2 linked regions of the Sandaracinus amylolyticus genome follow. Each later gene encodes a partner of the first gene's protein in a complex. Links are inferred from orthologs where the notes say so. Each region holds a gene or a part of one and is shown on either strand. Other genes may lie near its edges.

Evidence for each region.
Region 2: the proteins of tsaD (region 1) and tsaB are in contact, whole or in part, in a solved structure (PDB 4WQ4), measured with the Escherichia coli proteins. The link is inferred for Sandaracinus amylolyticus from one-to-one orthologs.

What each region holds. Positions count from the first base shown.
Region 1 is NZ_CP011125.1:2,088,258-2,096,928, reverse strand. What follows is about bases 2,030-4,885. They hold tsaD (tRNA (adenosine(37)-N6)-threonylcarbamoyltransferase complex transferase subunit TsaD), read left to right. Parts: upstream 2,030-2,859; coding sequence 2,860-3,912; downstream 3,913-4,885. Other genes in these bases: DB32_RS08805 (AAA family ATPase), read left to right, coding at 3,962-4,885; DB32_RS08815 (hypothetical protein), read left to right, coding at 2,261-2,767; DB32_RS08820 (MopE-related protein), read right to left, coding at 2,030-2,129. In the rest of the region: more of DB32_RS08820, read right to left, coding at 1-2,029; more of DB32_RS08805, read left to right, coding at 4,886-5,188; DB32_RS08800 (hypothetical protein), read left to right, coding at 5,185-5,745; DB32_RS08795 (hypothetical protein), read left to right, coding at 6,037-6,534; DB32_RS08790 (hypothetical protein), read right to left, coding at 6,560-7,603; DB32_RS08785 (desulfoferrodoxin family protein), read right to left, coding at 7,600-8,079; DB32_RS08780 (S1 family peptidase), read right to left, coding at 8,306-8,671.
Region 2 is NZ_CP011125.1:1,729,868-1,738,470, forward strand. What follows is about bases 1,733-4,520. They hold tsaB (tRNA (adenosine(37)-N6)-threonylcarbamoyltransferase complex dimerization subunit type 1 TsaB), read right to left. Parts: upstream 3,591-4,520; coding sequence 2,874-3,590; downstream 1,733-2,873. Other genes in these bases: DB32_RS07275 (glycogen synthase), read left to right, coding at 1,733-2,925; DB32_RS07285 (hypothetical protein), read left to right, coding at 3,697-4,191; DB32_RS07290 (hypothetical protein), read left to right, coding at 4,188-4,520. In the rest of the region: DB32_RS07260 (hypothetical protein), read right to left, coding at 1-17; DB32_RS07265 (hypothetical protein), read left to right, coding at 97-543; DB32_RS48010 (hypothetical protein), read right to left, coding at 612-1,319; more of DB32_RS07275, read left to right, coding at 1,390-1,732; more of DB32_RS07290, read left to right, coding at 4,521-4,805; DB32_RS07295 (MiaE family protein), read left to right, coding at 4,859-5,443; lepB (signal peptidase I), read left to right, coding at 5,440-6,237; DB32_RS07305 (DUF4833 domain-containing protein), read left to right, coding at 6,272-6,814; DB32_RS07310 (hypothetical protein), read left to right, coding at 7,054-8,034; DB32_RS07315 (B12-binding domain-containing radical SAM protein), read left to right, coding at 8,096-8,603. UniProt on the Escherichia coli protein: Required for the formation of a threonylcarbamoyl group on adenosine at position 37 (t(6)A37) in tRNAs that read codons beginning with adenine.

The sequences.
Region 1 (8,671 bases):
GTGCCGACGCTGCCCGGCACGTTGCACGCCTCGCACAGCCCGGTGCACGCGCTGCTGCAGCAGACGCCGTCGACACAGCTCAGGCCCGACTGGCACTGGCTCGAGACCGCGCACGAGTCGCCGGGATTGCCCTGCGACTGGCACGTGTGCATCGCGTTGCAGAACGCGCCGGGATCGCACTCGGTGTCGGCGAGGCACTCCACGTCGCAGAGCGAGCCCTGGTCCGAGGTCTGGTCGCTCGCCGACGTGCAGCGCACCGACGGGAAGAGCCCGCAGGAGCTCGACTCGAGGCCCGCGCATCCGCTGTCGTCGGGCACCGGATCGCCGATCTGGCAGCTCGACGCGGCGTTGCACACCGCGTCGCGGCGCGTGCCCTGGCAGCTGCCGGGCGTGCTGCACTGCGACGCCTGCCGGTAGCTCGCCGGACAGTCGCTCGCCTGGGCGCAGCAGTCGCCGCTGCCGCAGCAGAACCCGTTGCTGCAGTAGCCGCTCGAGCAGTCGCTCGCCTCGTCGCACGCGGTGCCCGCGGGCTGATCGGCGACGCACGCGCCGCCGTCGCAGTGCGCGCTCTCGTCGCACTCGGTGTCCCCGGTGCAGCCGCTCGCGCAGACCGGCGCGCTCTGCTCGTACGCGCCGGTGCAGCGCACCGTCGGATACAGCCCGCACGCGTCGGCGACGACGCCGGTCGTGCACGCGCTGTCGTCGGCGACGTCGACCTGGGTGCCGCACTGACTGTTCAGGCAGACCGCGGCGTCGCGCGTGCCCTGGCAGGCCCGCTGGTCGTCGCACGTCGGCGCGGTCCCGTACCTCGCCGGGCACTCGCTCGCGAAGCGGCAGCAGTCGCCGGTCGCGCAGCAGAACCCGTTCTGGCAGTGGCCGCTCGCGCAGTCGCTCGCCTCGTCGCAGGCCTCGCCGTCGGGCAGGTCGGGGAAGCAGAAGCCCGAGCCGCCCACCGCGTCGCAGTGCGCGACGTCGTCGCACGCCGCGTCGTTGGCGCAGCTCGTCGGGCACGCGGGGTCGGGCTGATCCGCGGCGCCGGTGCACACGACGTCGCGGTAGAGCCCGCACGCGTCGGCGACGACGCTCGACGTGCACGCGCTGTCGTCGGGCGTGCCGGTGATCGTCTCGCACTCGAACGTCGTCGGGTTGCACGACACCATCCCGCGCGTGCCCTGGCACTCGTCGGGGTCGCCGCAGACCGTGCCCACGCCGGGATAGCCGGGACAGTGCGCGTCGGCGGCGCAGCACACGTGCCCCGCGCCGCAGCAGAACCCGTTCTCGCAGTTGCTCGACGCGCAGTCGCTGTCCTCGTCGCACGCCGTGCCGTTCGCGTAGTCCTCCTCGCAGCCGGTCCCGTCGCAGTGCGCGGCCGGGATGCAGCGCGTGTCGTCCTCGGGGCCACCCTCCGGCGCGCACGCGGTCGCGCAGAAGTCACCGCGGTCCTCGCCCCCGTCGCACGTGTAGAGACCGCACGCGACGGCCGCGGGATTGACGCACGCGCCGTCGGTGCACGCCGCCTCGCCGCGCTCCTCGTAGGTCCCGCTGCCGACCGCGTCGCAGCGCTGGACCGGGCAGTCCGTGAACTGCTCGTCGACGTGGGTGTCGCAGTCCTGGTCCGCGCTGTCGCAGAGCTCGGCCGCCTCGGGATGACGCGCGATGTCGTCGTCGTCGCAGTCGAGGCCGAGGCAGCTCCCGCCGATGCCGTAGCCGTCGGCGTCCTCGTCGATGCAGCACGCCGAGCCGACCGGCAGACACACCTCGGCGAAGTCGAGCGGCGCGTACGCAGCGCACTCGAAGCCGCGCGGGCAGTCGTTGAACTCGGGGACGCAGAGGCGCAGGCACACGCGCTCGCCGCCGCTCAGCGGGCCGCAGCGCGCGACCGAGCCGCACTGCGCGTCGACGACGCACTCACCGCACAGCGGCACCAGGTCGACCGGGCCGCCGTCGGTCCCGGCGTCGGCGAGCGGACCTCCGGCGTCCGGCGGCGGCATGCCCCCTCCGTCGAATTGCCGAGCCGCGTCGCCTGCCGGGCCGCCGTCGCGTCCGCGGTCCATGCCGCCATCGGCGCAACCGCCCACCGCCGCGCCACACGCCAGCACGAGCACCACCAAGCCGAAGCGCGTCCGCATCGTGACTCCTCGATCTCTCGGCCTCGCGATGCGAAGCCCAGGAGAGACGCCCGCAATGAAAGTTGCGGCGACAATCACACGCGAGCGGCGCTCGGCGCAATCCCGGGCCGCCGCTGCTATACCGTCTCGCGTTGCGCGCCCTCGCTCCGCTGCTGTCTCTCGTCGCGCTGTGTGCGTGCGACGACCTCTCGCGCTTCCGCACCGACGGCGAGAGCCTCTATCGCGGCGACGTCGTCGGCGACGAGGGCGAGTCGTTCCTGCGGCGCGGCTTCGCGCCGGGCACCTCGCTCGACCTCGAGTTCGACCCCACGACGCCCGACGTGCCGCAGCCCGGCACGCTCACCTCGAGCCCCGATCCCACGAGCGGCGAGCGCGTGTTCGACGCGACGCCGCTGCGCTCGATCGCGCCGCTCCAGCACGACCTGCTCAGCGAGTACGACTTCCCGGGCGGCGGGCGCGTGCGCAACTACCTCTACGTCGTGCGCCCCGAGTCCGGCCCGCTCGCGGGGCGCGACGCGATGGTGTTCGTCTCGCTGCTCGACGACGGCGGCGTCGAGGTGCGCGTCATCGCCGGCGCGGGCGACGAGGCGAGCGGCGATCACTTCGGGCTCTTCCGCATGACGCGAGTGGATCGGTGACGAGCGCGGTCGCGTGGAGGATCGCTCGAGGTCCGTCGTCTGGCCTCGAGCGATCCTCCATGCGACCGCGCGGAGGCACCCAGGAGTAAGAGATGCGAGTGTTGGGCATCGAGTCGTCGTGCGACGAGACCGCGGCGGCGATCGTGGAGGACGGCGGTCGCGTGATCGCCGACGTGGTCGCGAGCCAGGTCGCGGTGCACGCGCCCTACGGCGGCGTGGTGCCCGAGCTCGCGTCGCGCGCGCACCTCGCGAACGTCGCGCCGGTGATCGCGAAGGCGCTCGAGGCAGTGCCCGGTGGGCTCGACGCGATCGACGGCATCGCGGTCACGCGCGGGCCCGGGTTGCTCGGCGCGCTGCTCGTCGGCATGAGCGCGGGCAAGGCGATGGCCTGGTCGCGCAACCTGCCGATCGTCTACGTCGATCACCTCGTCGCGCACTTGCTCGCGGTCTACCTGCAGCGCGACCTGCAGCCCGGCCAAGAGGTCGCGACGCCCGAGATGCCTTTCGTCGCGCTGCTCGCGAGCGGCGGGCACACCGCGATCTACGAGGTGCGCGCGCACGACGACGTCGAGCTGATCGGACAGACGCGCGACGACGCGGCGGGCGAGGCGTTCGACAAGGCGGCGAAGCTGCTCGGGCTCGGCTATCCGGGCGGCCCGGTCATCGATCGGCTCGCGAAGCTGGGTGATCGATCGAAGGTCGAGCTGCCGCTGCCGATGCCGAGCACGAAGCGCCTCGACTTCTCGTTCTCGGGGCTCAAGACCGCGATCGCGCGGCACGTCGAGAAGCACGGCGCGCCGAAGGACGAGCGCGAGCTCGCCGACGTGTGCGCGGCGTTCCAGCACGCGGTGGTCGAGGTGCTCGCGCGCAAGAGCGTCGCGGCGTGCAAGCAGCGCCGCATCCCGCGGCTCGTGCTCGCGGGCGGCGTCGCGGCGAACGCGGGGCTGCGGGCGCGCACGACCCAGCTCGCGACGAGCGTCGGCGTGAAGGTGTTCGTGCCGCCGATCGCGAGCTGCACCGACAACGCGGCGATGATCGCGTACGCGGGCTATCTGCGCCTGGCGCGCGGCGAGCGCGACGCGCTCGACGTGACCGCGTACTCGAAGAGCCCCGACCTGCGGCGCGGGAAGATCCTGGAGCGCTGACGCGGTCGGGATCTGGAGCCCGCTCGGTCATACGCGCACACTCATCGCGATGCTGACCACGCTGGCGCTTGAGGGCTGGAAGAGCTTCGGCGCGCTCGTCGAGCTCCCGCTCGCACGGACCACGCTGCTCGTCGGGCCCAACGCGTCCGGCAAGAGCAACGTGCTCGACGCGATCCGTTTTCTCCAGGGGATTGCGCTCGACCTTCCGCTCACCGACGTCCTCCGCGGCAGCTGGGACGGCGGCCGCCAGGTGTGGCCTGGCATCCGCGGCGCGGAGGTCGAAGCAGCCCACGTCGGAGCCGGGCGTTTCACGCTCGGCACCGCGTGGTCCGATGCGTCGAGCAAGATCGAGCACGGGGTGTGCGTGCAGACGCGACCGGAGGTCGCGCTCGCGGAGGAAGCTCTCTTCGATGGCGATGGGCGCGTGCGCTACTGGTTCGACACGCACGCGAAGACGCTCGGCGAGCGCAAGGGGTTGCAGGCGGGCGGCGCGATCGCGGTGGCAATTCGCGCGACCGGCGCCGGCGGACGCAACGTGAGCGCCACGTACTCCGCGAGCCGCAGCTTGCTCGGGCAGATCGAAATCACCGAGCGCGTCGATCCTCGCGTGGTCGAGAACGCGCGCGCGGTGCGCGCGCGCCTGCGCGGCATCACGCACGTCGAGATCCATCCGCAGTTGATGCGAGACCCCGCGCCGCTCCACTGGAAGCAGATGGGCGCGTCCGGCGAGCACGTCGCGGCGGTGCTGCACTCGATGAGCGACGCTCAGCGCGCCGATCTCGTCGACTGGATCTCGGAGCTGTGCGCGCCGCGCGTCGGCGCGATCGACTTCGACGTGGTCGAGTCGGTACGCGAGGTCTACTTCTTCCTCCGCGAGCAGAGCGGGGCGCGCATCTCGGCGCGCAGCCTCAGCGATGGAACGCTGCGCTTCCTCGGAATCCTCGTCGCGCTGCTCACCGCACCCGAAGGGAGTCTCATCGTCCTCGAGGAGCCCGACGTGGGCCTGCACCCGGCTCGCGTCCATTTGCTCGCGGAGATCCTCGAGAGCGTGCCGCGCGAGCGAAACATCCAGGTGCTCGCGACGACGCACTCGCCGATCCTGCTCGCGCACCTCTCCGACGAGGTACTCGCGAACGTGATCGCGTTTGATCGCGACCCGTCGACGGGCTGGTCGATCGCCAAGCGCGTCGGGACACTCCCGCATTACCCGCTGCTCCGTGACAGTGAGCAGCGCGATCACCTGATTGCCACCGGCTGGCTGGAGCGCGCGCTGTGAAGGTCTTGATCATCCCCGAGGATCAGGAGCTCGACCGCTACGTACTGAAGCCCGTCGTCGAGCGCCTGTTCGCGGAGCTCGCTCGGCCAGCGCGCATCGACGTGCTCCCCGAGCCCAGGTTGCGCGGCTCGTCACAAGCTCTCGATCCGCAGACCATCGCGGCGATCGTCCGGGACAACCCGATGACGGATCTCTTCCTCCTGATCGTCGACCGCGACTGTGATCGGGACGCTCACGTCTCGAAGCTGGCGGCGAGGGTGGCCGAGCACCCGGACAAGCTCATCGGGTGCCTCGCGGTCGAGGAAGTAGAGTGCTGGCTGCTCGCGCTCTCCGACACACTGCCCGCGAGCTGGCGCGAGATCCGCGAGCACTGCGATCCCAAGGAACGTTACGTGGAGCCCTTCTTGGCGGCCCGTGGGAGCAGCAGCCCGGGGCGTGGAAGGAAGGCCGCGATGCGCGAGCTGGCGGGGAACTGGCGTCGCCTCGTGAGCCGTTGCCCGGAGATCCAGGAGCTCTCGACGCGCATCGCGAGCTGGCTCGGCGCGCGCGAGCACTGATGTGGTCGTGCGCCGCCGAGGCGGCCGAGAGCGAGCCGGCGCGGGGTCGTGAGGCTCGGTCGGGGGCTCGCGAGGCCAGCTTCGGGGCGCGCCTGGCCGGGTCGGGGGCGCGGGTGGCTGCGCGGTGGGCACGCGAGGCCAGGATCGTGGGCGCGCGAGGCCAGGATCGTGGGCACGATTGGGGTGGATCGACCCCAATCGCGCGATCGGCGGTTTTGCTCGGAAAAACTGGCGATCTCGGGCTCGACTCGCGCGCGTGTTCGCGCGATCTTCGCGCGAGGGGGCTCGATCATGGCGACGAAGAAGAAGACCACGGCCAAGAAGACGGCGAAGAAGAGCGCGAAGGCGGCGAAGCGGACCGCGCCAGCGAAGAAGCGGACGAAGATCGTGGTGAACCCGCTCTCGAGCGAGCAGCGACGCAGCTTGCTGCGCGTGCCGGCGGGCTACTCGGACGCGGTGAGCGACACGATCGAGGCGTGGAACGACAACCGCACGGTGCTGAAGCTCGCGAACCGCACGCCCGCGCAGCTCGCGTCGATGCTGCGCAAGGCGGAGCAGGCCGCCGAGAAGGAGCGCGCGTTCCAGCAGAAGGCGGAGGAGCAGCTCCGCGCGCTCACCGACGCGCGCATGCTCGCGGAGCACGAGGTGTGGAGCACGACGCTCGCGCTCTACGGCGTGGCGAAGGCGCAGATGCGCACCGCGCCCGAGCTCGCGGGCGCGTTCGAGCACATGAGCGAGCTCTTCGCGCGCGAGTCGAAGAAGCCGAGCGAGCCCACGCCGAGCGAGTGAACGCGGACGTCGCGCAGGCGCGCCGTCAGCCGCGCGAGCGGTAGGGGCCACCCTCGCGCGTCGAGGTCTCGAGGGCGCGCGCGAGCTCGATCGCGTGATCGAGCCACGGCGCGATGTCGCGCGCCGCTTCGATCGCGATGCTGAGCACGAGCGCGCCCTCGACCGCGACGCGCCACAGGCCATCGGGCGTGGTCGCGAGCAGGTCGAGGACGGCGCGCGGCAGCGGAGCTGGGGGCGCGGAGTCGACCGCGACGAAGGGATCGTCGCGAGGGACGCCGAGCTCGGCGACGCGATCGCCGGCGGCGGCTCGGAGCGTCACCTCGACGTCCCCTGCGCGGAGGAGGGTCGCGGTCAGCGGCACGGGCAGCGCGAGCTCGACGCGCACGACGAGATCCGAGGGAACCGCGGCGGCCGGGAGCTCGATCACGAACGCGCGCGCGCCGTGGCGGCCGGTGAGCAGGAGACCGTCCGCGCTCTCGATCGCCACGCCTTGGGCGAGCCAGCGCTCGAGCATCGTCTCGCGCCACGACCGGGCGCGGACCGCACGCGCCGCCACGACGAGCACGTCCGCGAGGTGCTTCGCGATGCGCGCCGCGTGCACGAAGCGCACGTCGCTGGGCTCGCCGCGGACGACGATGCGCACGGCGTCATCGGTGACGTGGACGTCCTCGCGCGCGTGCTGCGCGATCGCGGCGCTCGCGTGCGCGAGCAGCGCGCGTGCAGCGTCGGGATCGATCGCGCGCGCAGCGCAGTGCAGCGCGGCGAGCTCGAGGGGGAGGCTCGACGACGCGATCGCGGAGGGCGCGGCGCACGTCGAGAACGTGAGGCCGGGGCCGAGCGGCGGTGTGATCGGGACGGTGAGGACACATCCGTGATCGCCCAAGCGACGCAGCGTCACGGGGACGCCCTCGAGCGAGCCCTCGAGCTCGTCGTGATTCGGCGCGTCGCGCTGCGTCAGACCGAGGCGTCGTCCGACCTCGAGCCACGCGCGAGCGCGGCGACGTCTCGCATGGAGCGCGGCGAGCGCGATCGTGGTGACGACCGCGGCGCCGACGAGCGCGGGGATCACGTCACCTGGATCGCGCGGCGGGTCATCCACACGCCGTGCTGGTTGCAGCGAGCGCGCGCGATCAGCTGCGAGGGCTCGCGCAGCGCGAGCGGCACGCGGACGATCGGGTACGCGACGTCGGGCGAGAGATCGGCGACCCACACGACGCGATCGTCGAGCCGCACCTCGAGCCACTCGATGCGGTGCTCGACGCTCATCTCGTGAGGGCGCACGCCGACCTGCACGACGAGGTCGAACGGGCGCCCGGCGCGGACGCGCTCGGGCAGCGTGAGCACGGGGGCATGGGTGCGCTCGTCCTCGGTGAGCGCGGACGCGTCGGCGACCTGGGTCCCGGTCAGAGCGCCTTCGGCGGACCACTCGGCGCGCGCGGGTGGGCATGCGCTCGTGCCGCGTCCGCGCTGTGCGACCGCGGCGGAAGGAAGCGCCAGCGTGGCAGCGCCGACGATCGAGCCTCGCAGGAAACGACGTCGCTCCATGATCGAGCGAGTGTAGACCGGGTCGGGACCGAGACCGAGACCGAGTCCGCGTCGGCGTCGGCGTCGGCGTCCGCGTCCGTGTCGGCAGCGCCCCGAATGCGAGAAAAGGCGCCGCGCGAAGCGCAGCGCCTTCTCACTCACCTACCCAGCCTTCACGCGCGCGGCAGGACGCCGCTCCGAGCACCGTCCGAGCGCGAGCCCCCTCCCCGCGCCCCTCTCCGCAGCCTCACCGCGCGCGGCGACGACCGATCACCATCGCAATCGCGATCCCCACGAGCACCATCCACATCGACGACGACGACCGCGCCCCGACCGACACCGAGCACCCGCCGGCGCTCGACCCGACCGCCGTGCACACCGACGCCGCGCCGTCCGCCGTGCGACGGCACTCGAGACCGACGCCGCACACGCGATCGGCGCTGCACGGCTCGGTGCACACGCTGCTGCCGCCGACGCGCGCGCACAGGCCGCTCGCGCACTCCTCGTTCGTGTCGCACTCCTCGCCGACGAGGCTGCCCATCGGCGCGCACACGTTCACGCCGCCCGCCGCCGCGCAGCCGAAGCCCGCGGGGCACGGCGTCGCGCCGTCGCA
Region 2 (8,603 bases), 360 kb from region 1 along the record:
ATCCTTCGCTTGTCCATGCCGCGTTTCGCTGCCGCCGACGTGCCTCGGTCGGCGCGTCGATTGCTCCGTCGCGGCGCCGAGGAGCGACGGGAGGAGATGCCGTACAAGTCCGCCCTGACCGGGCGCGTGCTCGGCGTGCGCTGGATGGGCGCGCCCACCGCGGTCGACGTCGACCGCCTCGAGGCCGAGACGCACTCGGGCTTCGGTCGCGCGTCCGCGCCGCTGGTGCTCGTCGCGGTGCCGCGCTCGCTCGCGCCGCCCGGTGCCGACGTGCGCGCGTGCATCGCGAGCATGCTGCGGGTGACCGCCGCGCAGATCGAGCGGCTCTATCTCGTCATCGAGGGCTCGGGGCCGGGACGTGCGCTCGCGCGTGCTTTCGCTCGCGCGGCGATCACCGCGATCGGCTGGGGCGAGCGCGCGCGGGTCGCGCGAACGGTCGAGGAGGCCGCGTGCGCGGCCGCGGCCGTCGCGGGAGAGCAGCCCGACCAGCTGCTCGCGGCATGGCGCTCCGAGGGCGTGTCGCCGATCTGCGCGAGCGCCTGAGCGGGGCGCGTCGTCACGCACGCAGCCGCCATCGGGGCAGCGCGCCGCACCGACCGCGCGCGATCGCGTCAGCGCCCGCCCTGCACCTGCTGCAGCTGCTCCGGCGACGCGACCGGGAATTGATCGATGCGCTCCGCCGGGACCGCCACGCAGCTCGCCATCTGCAGGCTGCGCCCGATCTGCTCGCTCGTCGCGATGTAGAGCGTGACCGACGCGCGGTCGCCGTAGATCAGGAAGACGTCGCTGACGGTCGTGTACGAGCGGCGCCACGTGAACCGACGCGTGGGCACGCCGCCGGTGGTCGGACAGTCCCAGACGCCCGTGGGCGTCCCGTAGGTATCACGCATCGCCGTGAGGTGCGGCGAGATCGCCCGCGTCGTCGGCAGCATGCTCAGCACCTGCACCTGCACGAGCCGCTGCGCCTGGCGATCGAAGCCGTACATCGCCTGGCCGCCGTTCGAGAGGCGCTCCTCCATCATGATGAGGCCCTCGCGGCTCGCGCCTCCCGCGGGCGCGATCGCCCGCCGCGCCGCGCGCACCTCGTCGATCGTGAGCCCGAGCGCGACGCCCTCGACCACCTCCGGCATCAGCGCGCGGCTCTCCTCGATCAGCCGCGCGACGCGCGCCTCGGCCTCGCGCATCCGCTCGGCGCGTCGCGCCTCGCGTCGCGACGCGTCGGCGCGCTCCTCGGCCTCGATCCACGCGTTCCAACCGACGATCGCTCCGCCGATCGCGAGCAGCACGAGCAAGAAGGCGATCCAACCGCGACGATCCACGGCGCGCAGCGTAATCGCTCACGGGACGCATGTAGAGGTCCGGGCGTCGTCGTGGTATGCCCGGCGCCGCATGGACATCCTCGTCGTCACCGCCGAGATCGCGCCCTACAGCCGCGCCACGAGCGCCGGCGAGACCGCGGCGGCGCTGCCCAAGGCGCTGCGCGGCCTCGGTCACAAGGTCACGGTGCTCTCGCCGCTGTGGGCGTCGATCGATCCCGCGTCGAAGCACCTCGCGCGAAGGCTCGTGAAGATCGAGGTCGAGCTCGAAGGTCAGAAGCGCGCGCTCCCGCTCTTCGAGGGGCGCAGCTCGGGCGGCGTCGATCTCGCGTTCCTCGCCGAAGAGACGCTCTTCCCGCGCAACGCGAGCGCGACCGACACCGGGCCCGAGACCGCGGCGCGCTGGGGCGCGTTCGCGCGCGCGACGATCGAGCTGATGAAGCGCCGCGACGCGCTGCCCGAGGTCGTGCACTGCATCGGCTGGCAGACCGCGATCCTCCCGGTGCTGATGCGCGAAGACCCCGCGCTCGCCGCGATCCCGACGGTGCTCACGGTGCACGACCTGGGCGCGCACGGCCGCTACGATCGCGCGCAGCTCGCGACGTTCGGCGTGCCCGAGAAGTGGTGGCGCATCGACGGCGTCGAGTTCTACGGGAAGCTCTCGCCGCTCAAGGCCGGCATCCAGACCGCGTCGCGCATCACCACGCCGTCGCCGACCTCGGCGCGCGAGGCGACGGAGAGCGCGGGCGGGCTCGAGGGCGCGCTGAGCGCGCGCGGCAAGGCGCTCGCCGGGATCCTCGAGGGCGTCGACGTCTCGGTGTGGAACGCGGCGACCGATCCCTGGCTCGAGGCGCGCTTCGACGCGATGGACGTCGCGGGGTCGCCCACCGAGAAGGGCAAGAGCGCGTACGGCAAGCAGCGCTGCAAGAGCGCGATGCAGAAGGAGCTCGGCCTCCCGGTGCGCGGCGACGTCGCGCTCGTCTCGGCGATCGGCGTGGCGACGGCGGGCAGCGGCTTCGACGTGCTCGCGGACGTCGGGACGAAGCTGCTCCGCAACGACGTGCAGATCGTCGTCGTGACCGAGCCCGGGAGCGATCCCGCGATCGTCTCGCGCTTCGTGGCGCTCGCGCAGCGCTGGTCGGATCGCATCGCGGTGCGGCACGACGCGGATCAGGGGATGGTCCACCGCGCGCTCGGCGCGAGCGATCTCGTCATCGTGCCGAGCCCCAGCGCCGGGCCGAACGCGGCCGCGCCCACCGAGAGCATGGGCGGCGCGCGCGCGATGCACGCGCATCGCTACGGCGCGCTCCCGATCGCGCGGCGCACCGGCGGCGTCGCGGACGCGGTCGTCGACTGCGATCCGCGTCTCAGCTCCGGCAGCGGCTTCCTCTGGGACGAGGACAGCGGTGACGCGATGCTCGCGGCGATCCAGCGCGGCATCGCGGCGTTCACCCAGCCCGCGACGTTCCGCGCGCTCCAGCACCGCGTGATGACGATCGATCACTCGTGGGATCGCAGCGCGCGTCTCTACGAGCGGCTCTACCGCTCGGCGCGCGGTCAGGGCACGCGCGAGGAGCCGGGCAGCACCGCGTCCGAGGCGCGCACGTAGAGCGGCTCGAGCGACGCGAGGTCGTCGGGCCCGCGCGCCGCGAGCGCCTCTTCGGCCTCGAGCGCGAGCAGCGCGCCGCGCGGCACGTCGAGGGCGCGCGGCGCGGTGATCAGCGGTCCGAGCACCGCGCTCACGCGATCGCCGTACACCGCGAGCCCACCGCCCGCGAGCACCGGCGTGCGCGAATCGGCCAGCACGTCGCCGATCGCGTCGCGGATCGCGCGCGCCGCGACCTCCGGCGGGCCGTGGGTCTCGTCGAGGCGCGTCGTCAGCGCACCGCGCGCGTCGGCTTCGTAGACCGCGACGAACACCTCGCCCTTGTGCGCGTCGATCACCGGCACCCGCAGCGCGCCGAAGAGCCCGCGCGCGATCACCCGCGTGGTGCGCACCCCGACCACCGGCGTGCCGCGCGCGAGCGCGAGCCCCTTCACCGTCGAGACCCCGATGCGCACCCCGGTGAACGATCCCGGCCCGAGCCCGACCGCGAGCAGATCGATCGCCGCGACGTCGAGCTCCGCGAGCGCGAGCGCGCGCTCGATCGTCGGCAGCAGCGTCTCGCCGTGCCGCGAGCGGACGCGCGTGTGCATCTCGACGCGCACCTCTCCGCCGTCGGTGATCGCGACGACGCCGAGGTCGCCCGAAGTGTCGATCGCGAGCGTCCGCATACGCGAGGCAGCGCGCCTCATACCACGCGGGCCCGGTTCCGGTATCACTGAATCCACGCTCATCGGGGCTCGTCGGAGCCCGTGACGCGGTACCATGTCCGACCCCGTGGAACGCGAGTCCGTTCAGGAGCGAGCGCTCTCGCGCATTCCCTTCGATCCGCGCGACGCGCGCATCGTCGAGGGCATGTCGCGCTGGATGGGCCTGCTCGGCCGGTTCCAGGTGCTCGCGGGCGGCGCGCTGATGCTCACGGTGATGGGGATCGCCATCGCGTACGGCACCACCGAGGCCCTCGCGACCCCGAGCGCGACGCAGCCCGCCGACGCGACGCCGCCGCTGATCACGCTCGGCGAGGTCACGCTCGAGATGCTGCTCGGCGTCGGCCTCGCCGTGTCGCTGCTCGGCGCGCTGCTGCTCTGGGGCGGCGTGATGTTGATCGACGGCGCCGAGGATCTCGAGCGCGTGGTGCACGGCGACGAGCTCGATCGCCACCACCTCGAGAACGCGCTGCGGCGCATCCGCGGCTACTACCGCATCGAGGCCTTGTTCACGTTGCTCGCGCTCGCGGCGTTGCTCGCCTGGGCGATCCCGGGATGGGCGTGACCGGCGAGCCGCCGGAGGTGCGCGGGCGTCGGCGCGAAGAGAGCGCGCGCGAGCCCACGCCTGCGCCCGCGCCGCGTCGCCTCGAGCTCGTGCTCTCCGAGCCGCCGCCCGCGCCCGACTCGAGCGAGATCGCGATCCGCGAGTCGGACCCCTCGGTCCCCAAGACGCCGGCGCCGACGCCCGCGCCGATCGCGGAGCCCGAGCCCATCCCCGCGCCTGCCGTGCCGCGGGCCGAGCCGGTGCCGTTCGCGAAGTCCGAGGCGCGCATGGTGCGCTCGCTCGCGGGCTGGCTCGGCGTGACGGGCCTCGCGACGCTCGCGATCTGCGGCGTGTTCGCCGCGCAGTGGGCGCAGGGCCGCGGCAGCGTGCCGAGCGCCGCGCTCGCCGTGATCTCGGGGGCGATCGGGCTGTGGAGCCTGCTCGCGGGGTGGCACTTCGGGCGCGTGGTGCGACGTCATCGCGACGAGCGCACCGCGGACGCGCTGCACCAGCTCGTGAGCGCGTTCGGCCACCTGCGCAGCATCTTGATCCTGAAGGCGATCGGACTCTTCCTAGTGCTGGGCCTCAGCTGCTTCGCGTTCTCGATCGTCGCGAGCCTGCTCGCGCTGCTCTGATTTTCCTGCCTTCCTTGACCAGGAGGGGGCGTCGCAATAGCGTTCGGCGCCTCATGCTGGGCCTGCTCGCACCCACCGACCGCGAATGGCTGCTCGCGGTCGAGGGAGACCTCGATCGCCTGCTCTCCGATCACGCGCACTGCGAGCTCAAGGCTGCTCACTCCGCGCTCTCGCTGGTCGGTCGCCACGGCGGCGAGATGCCCGAGATGGTCGCGCCGCTCGTCGCGCTCGCGCACGAGGAGACCGAGCACTTCCGCGAGGTCGAGGAGAAGCTCCGCGCGCGCGGCCGCACGCTCGGCATGCCCGCGACCGACGGCTACGTCGTCGCGCTGCGCAAGGTCGCGCGCGAGGACGCCGACGAGGTCCCCGCGCTCCTCGATCGACTGCTCATCTCCGCGCTGATCGAGGCGCGCTCGTGCGAGCGCTTCAAGCTGCTCGCGGAGGGCCTCGGCGACGGCACGATGCGCCTCTTCTACCGCGACCTCATGGCGTCCGAGGCGACGCACTACCGGCTCTTCGCGCGCCTCGCGGAGCAGCGCTTCGGCGAGTCCGACGCGCGCGCGCGCCTTCGCACCCTGGCCGAGCGCGAGGCACGCCTCGCCACCTCGCTCCCGCTCGGGCCCACGGTGCACGGATGAGCGAGGACCCCACGAAGCCGACGAAGCCCGCGGACCTGCGAAACGAGCTCGGCGAGATCGGCGTCCCGCGCGACCCCACCGCCGAGGCCACCGCGAAGGCGGCCGCGGCCATCCGCGAGAGCGACGAGGAGCGCTGGCGCCGCACGAAGTCGAACATGAAGACGATCGGCGGCGCGGTGCTGCTCGCGTTCTTCATCCGCATCGTCCTCTTCGAGGCGTTCGAGATCGACGGGCCCTCGATGGAGCCCACGCTGCTCAACGGCGATCGCGTCGTCGTGGCGAAGTTCCCCTACGGGCTGTTCCTGCCGTTCACGAGCGACGCCGTCGTGAGCTGGGGCATGCCGAACCCCGGCGACGTCGTGATCGTGAAGAGCCCGTACGACGACATCGACATCGTCAAGCGCGTGATCGGCGTGCCCGGCGATCGCATCGAGATCCGCGAGGACGTCGTGTGGCGCAACGGCGAGCCCATCCATCGCCGCGTGCTCGGGCCCTGCCTCGAGGAAGAGAGCAGCGAAGATCCGACCGACTGCGAGTGGATCGAGGAGGGCACGAACGGCGAGCTGTGGCGCACCAGCCACTCGATGCTGAGCGTGCCCGAGAGCATGTCCCCGGTCGTCGTGCCACCGGGCCACATCTTCGTGCTCGGTGATCACCGCGATCGCAGCAACGACAGCCGCAACCCGCGCGTCGGCATGATCCCGATCTCGCGCGTGAAGGGCCGCGCGCTCGCGATCTACTGGTCGAACGAGACCCACATTCGCTGGGATCGGATCTTCAGCGCGATCCAGTGAACGGTGCGTAGATGGGAGCGGCGGAGGCATCGCCGTGACCGCTCCTCGCGCATCCCTGCTCGTCGCGCTCGCGCTGCTCGTGATCGTGTCGATGGCGCGCGCCGATCCGCGCATCGGGGCGTTCGACCTCCCGACGCTCTTCTACATCGCGAAGTCGGACGACCGGAACCGCGTCGACTACGGCGTGAGGCTCGACGAGCAGTGCTCGCCCGCGTCGCGCGCGCCGATCTACGCGTACTGGCGTCGCTTCGAGCCCGGGCAGGAGCCGCTCGCCGATCTCTCGATGCTCGATCATCGCGGCTATGGCATCGCGCACCAGTCCGTGCGCGTCAGCGAGCCCAACGGGAGCTGGATCGAGCTGCGCCTGCAGGCGTTCCCGCAGCGACGCCTGCTCGCGCTCGTGCAGCTCGCCGGCGACCGCTGCGTGGGCGCGGTGCACGCGGACATCGACGGTCGGGAGGCGGTGCTCGATCACGTGTTCGTGCACCTCGACGGACCGATGCAGGTCCGCGAGATCGAGCTGCGCGGCGAGGAGCGCGCGACCGGTCGTCCGCTCGTCGAGCGGCTGCGCCCCTGAGGCCCGATCTCAACGGCTCGCTGCGCCGCCAGCGCCCGTCCGCGCCCGAGACGGGCGCTCCCGTCCGCCGGCTGCTTCGCGAGCACTCCAGCCGCGTCCCGAATTCTCGTCCACGCCTGCGTTCTTGTGGGCTCTCGGCGTGATCCCACGTAGCTGCCGAGAGCGCACCGAGGTGCGCGAGACGACCGCACGCGCGCTCGGGCAGGGCGCGCGGGGCGACGCGTCGTGGGAGCGGCAGCATGCGCGCGTGCTCGCACGCGCTGCGCGAGGCCTGCGCGCGGACGTGCGCGAGCGCCTCGTCGTGGCGCGCAGCCATCGTCTCGATGACGTGGCTCGCGATCGTGTCGGTCGCGCACGCGGATCCACCGGTCCCACGCGACGGCCCCTTCGAGCTGAGGCTCGCGATCGAGAACGACAACCTGCTCTTCGGGACCTACGCGCGCATGGCGGGGCCGGAGCTCGACGGGAACGATCTCGGGCGGACCCACGCGTCGTCGATCGGCATGTCCTACGACATCGCGGATCGCGGCGTCCTCGAGCTCGACCTCACGAGCGCGCTCTTCACGCGCTCGATCAGCGGCCTGCCTCCGATGCACGAGGCCACGCTGCCGATCCACTTCCACGAGCTCAGCCGACTGCGGCTCGGCGGCGGGATCCGGCGCGGCCTCGGGCCGTGGCGCATCCGCTGGGGCCTCGCCGTGGAGGTCTCGAACCGCGAGGAGGTCGTGGCGATCGGCGCGACCGGACAGCAGCGCTGGTGGCACGAGTTCAGCCGCTACGACCTCGACACCGGCGTGTGGCTCTACGAATACCACCCCGATGGGCAGGGCATCCGCGTCGGTGTGGCGGCGGACGCGAGCGCGGGGGGATGGACGAGCTCGACGCTCGCGCCGTGGGCGTGGATCGAGGCCGAGGGCGACGTCGGAGGTCGCGCCGGCACGCTGCCGGGCGCGTCATGGCTCGAGCCCTCGGGGCGCGTCGCGCTGAGCCTCGGGGACCCCGCGGGGGTGCGTCTCGTGCTCGGCCTCGAGCAGCGCGCGTTCGTGTGGATCGAGCAGCCCGGCGTCATGCTGCGCTCGACGATCGACGTCCGGCTCGACCTCTCGGCGGTGGTCGTCCAGCTCGCGCTGCACCGCTACGACGGCGACCAGAACGTGCGGTACTTCGCCTACGCGCTCCCCAACACGACGATGACCTTCGCGCTCTGGCTCCGGCTCTGAACCAGATCACGGGCCCGAGCTACCGCTCGGCGGGGCCCCGTCCCATACTCGGCGCTCGCGCATGAAGCAGTCCTCCCACGCGAGCTCGCTGCGCGCGGTGATCCGAGAGCGGCTCGCCGCGGAGATCGGCACGCTCTCGAGCCACGCCGCCGAGCGCGTCGCGCTGGTGTACCCGAGCCCCTACCACACCGGCATGAGCTCGCTGGGGTTCCAGCAGATCTACCGCGAGATCCACGCGAGCGGCCGGTCCGCGGAGCGCGCGTTCCTCCCCGACGACGTGAGCGCGTGGCAGCGCGCGCGCCTGCCGCTGCTCACCTACGAGAACGAGCGCCCGGTCTCCGACTTCCCGGTCGTCGCGATGAGCGTCGCGTACGAGATCGAGCTCGCCGGGGTCGTGCAGTGCCTCGAGCTCGCGGGGATGCCGCCGCTCGCCGAGGAGCGCGGTCCGCGTCATCCGATCGTGCTGTGCGGCGGGCCGCTCACGTTCTCGAACCCGCTGCCGCTCGCGCCGTACGCCGACGCGATCCTGATGGGCGAGTGCGACGAGACGATCCACCAGGCGCTCGACG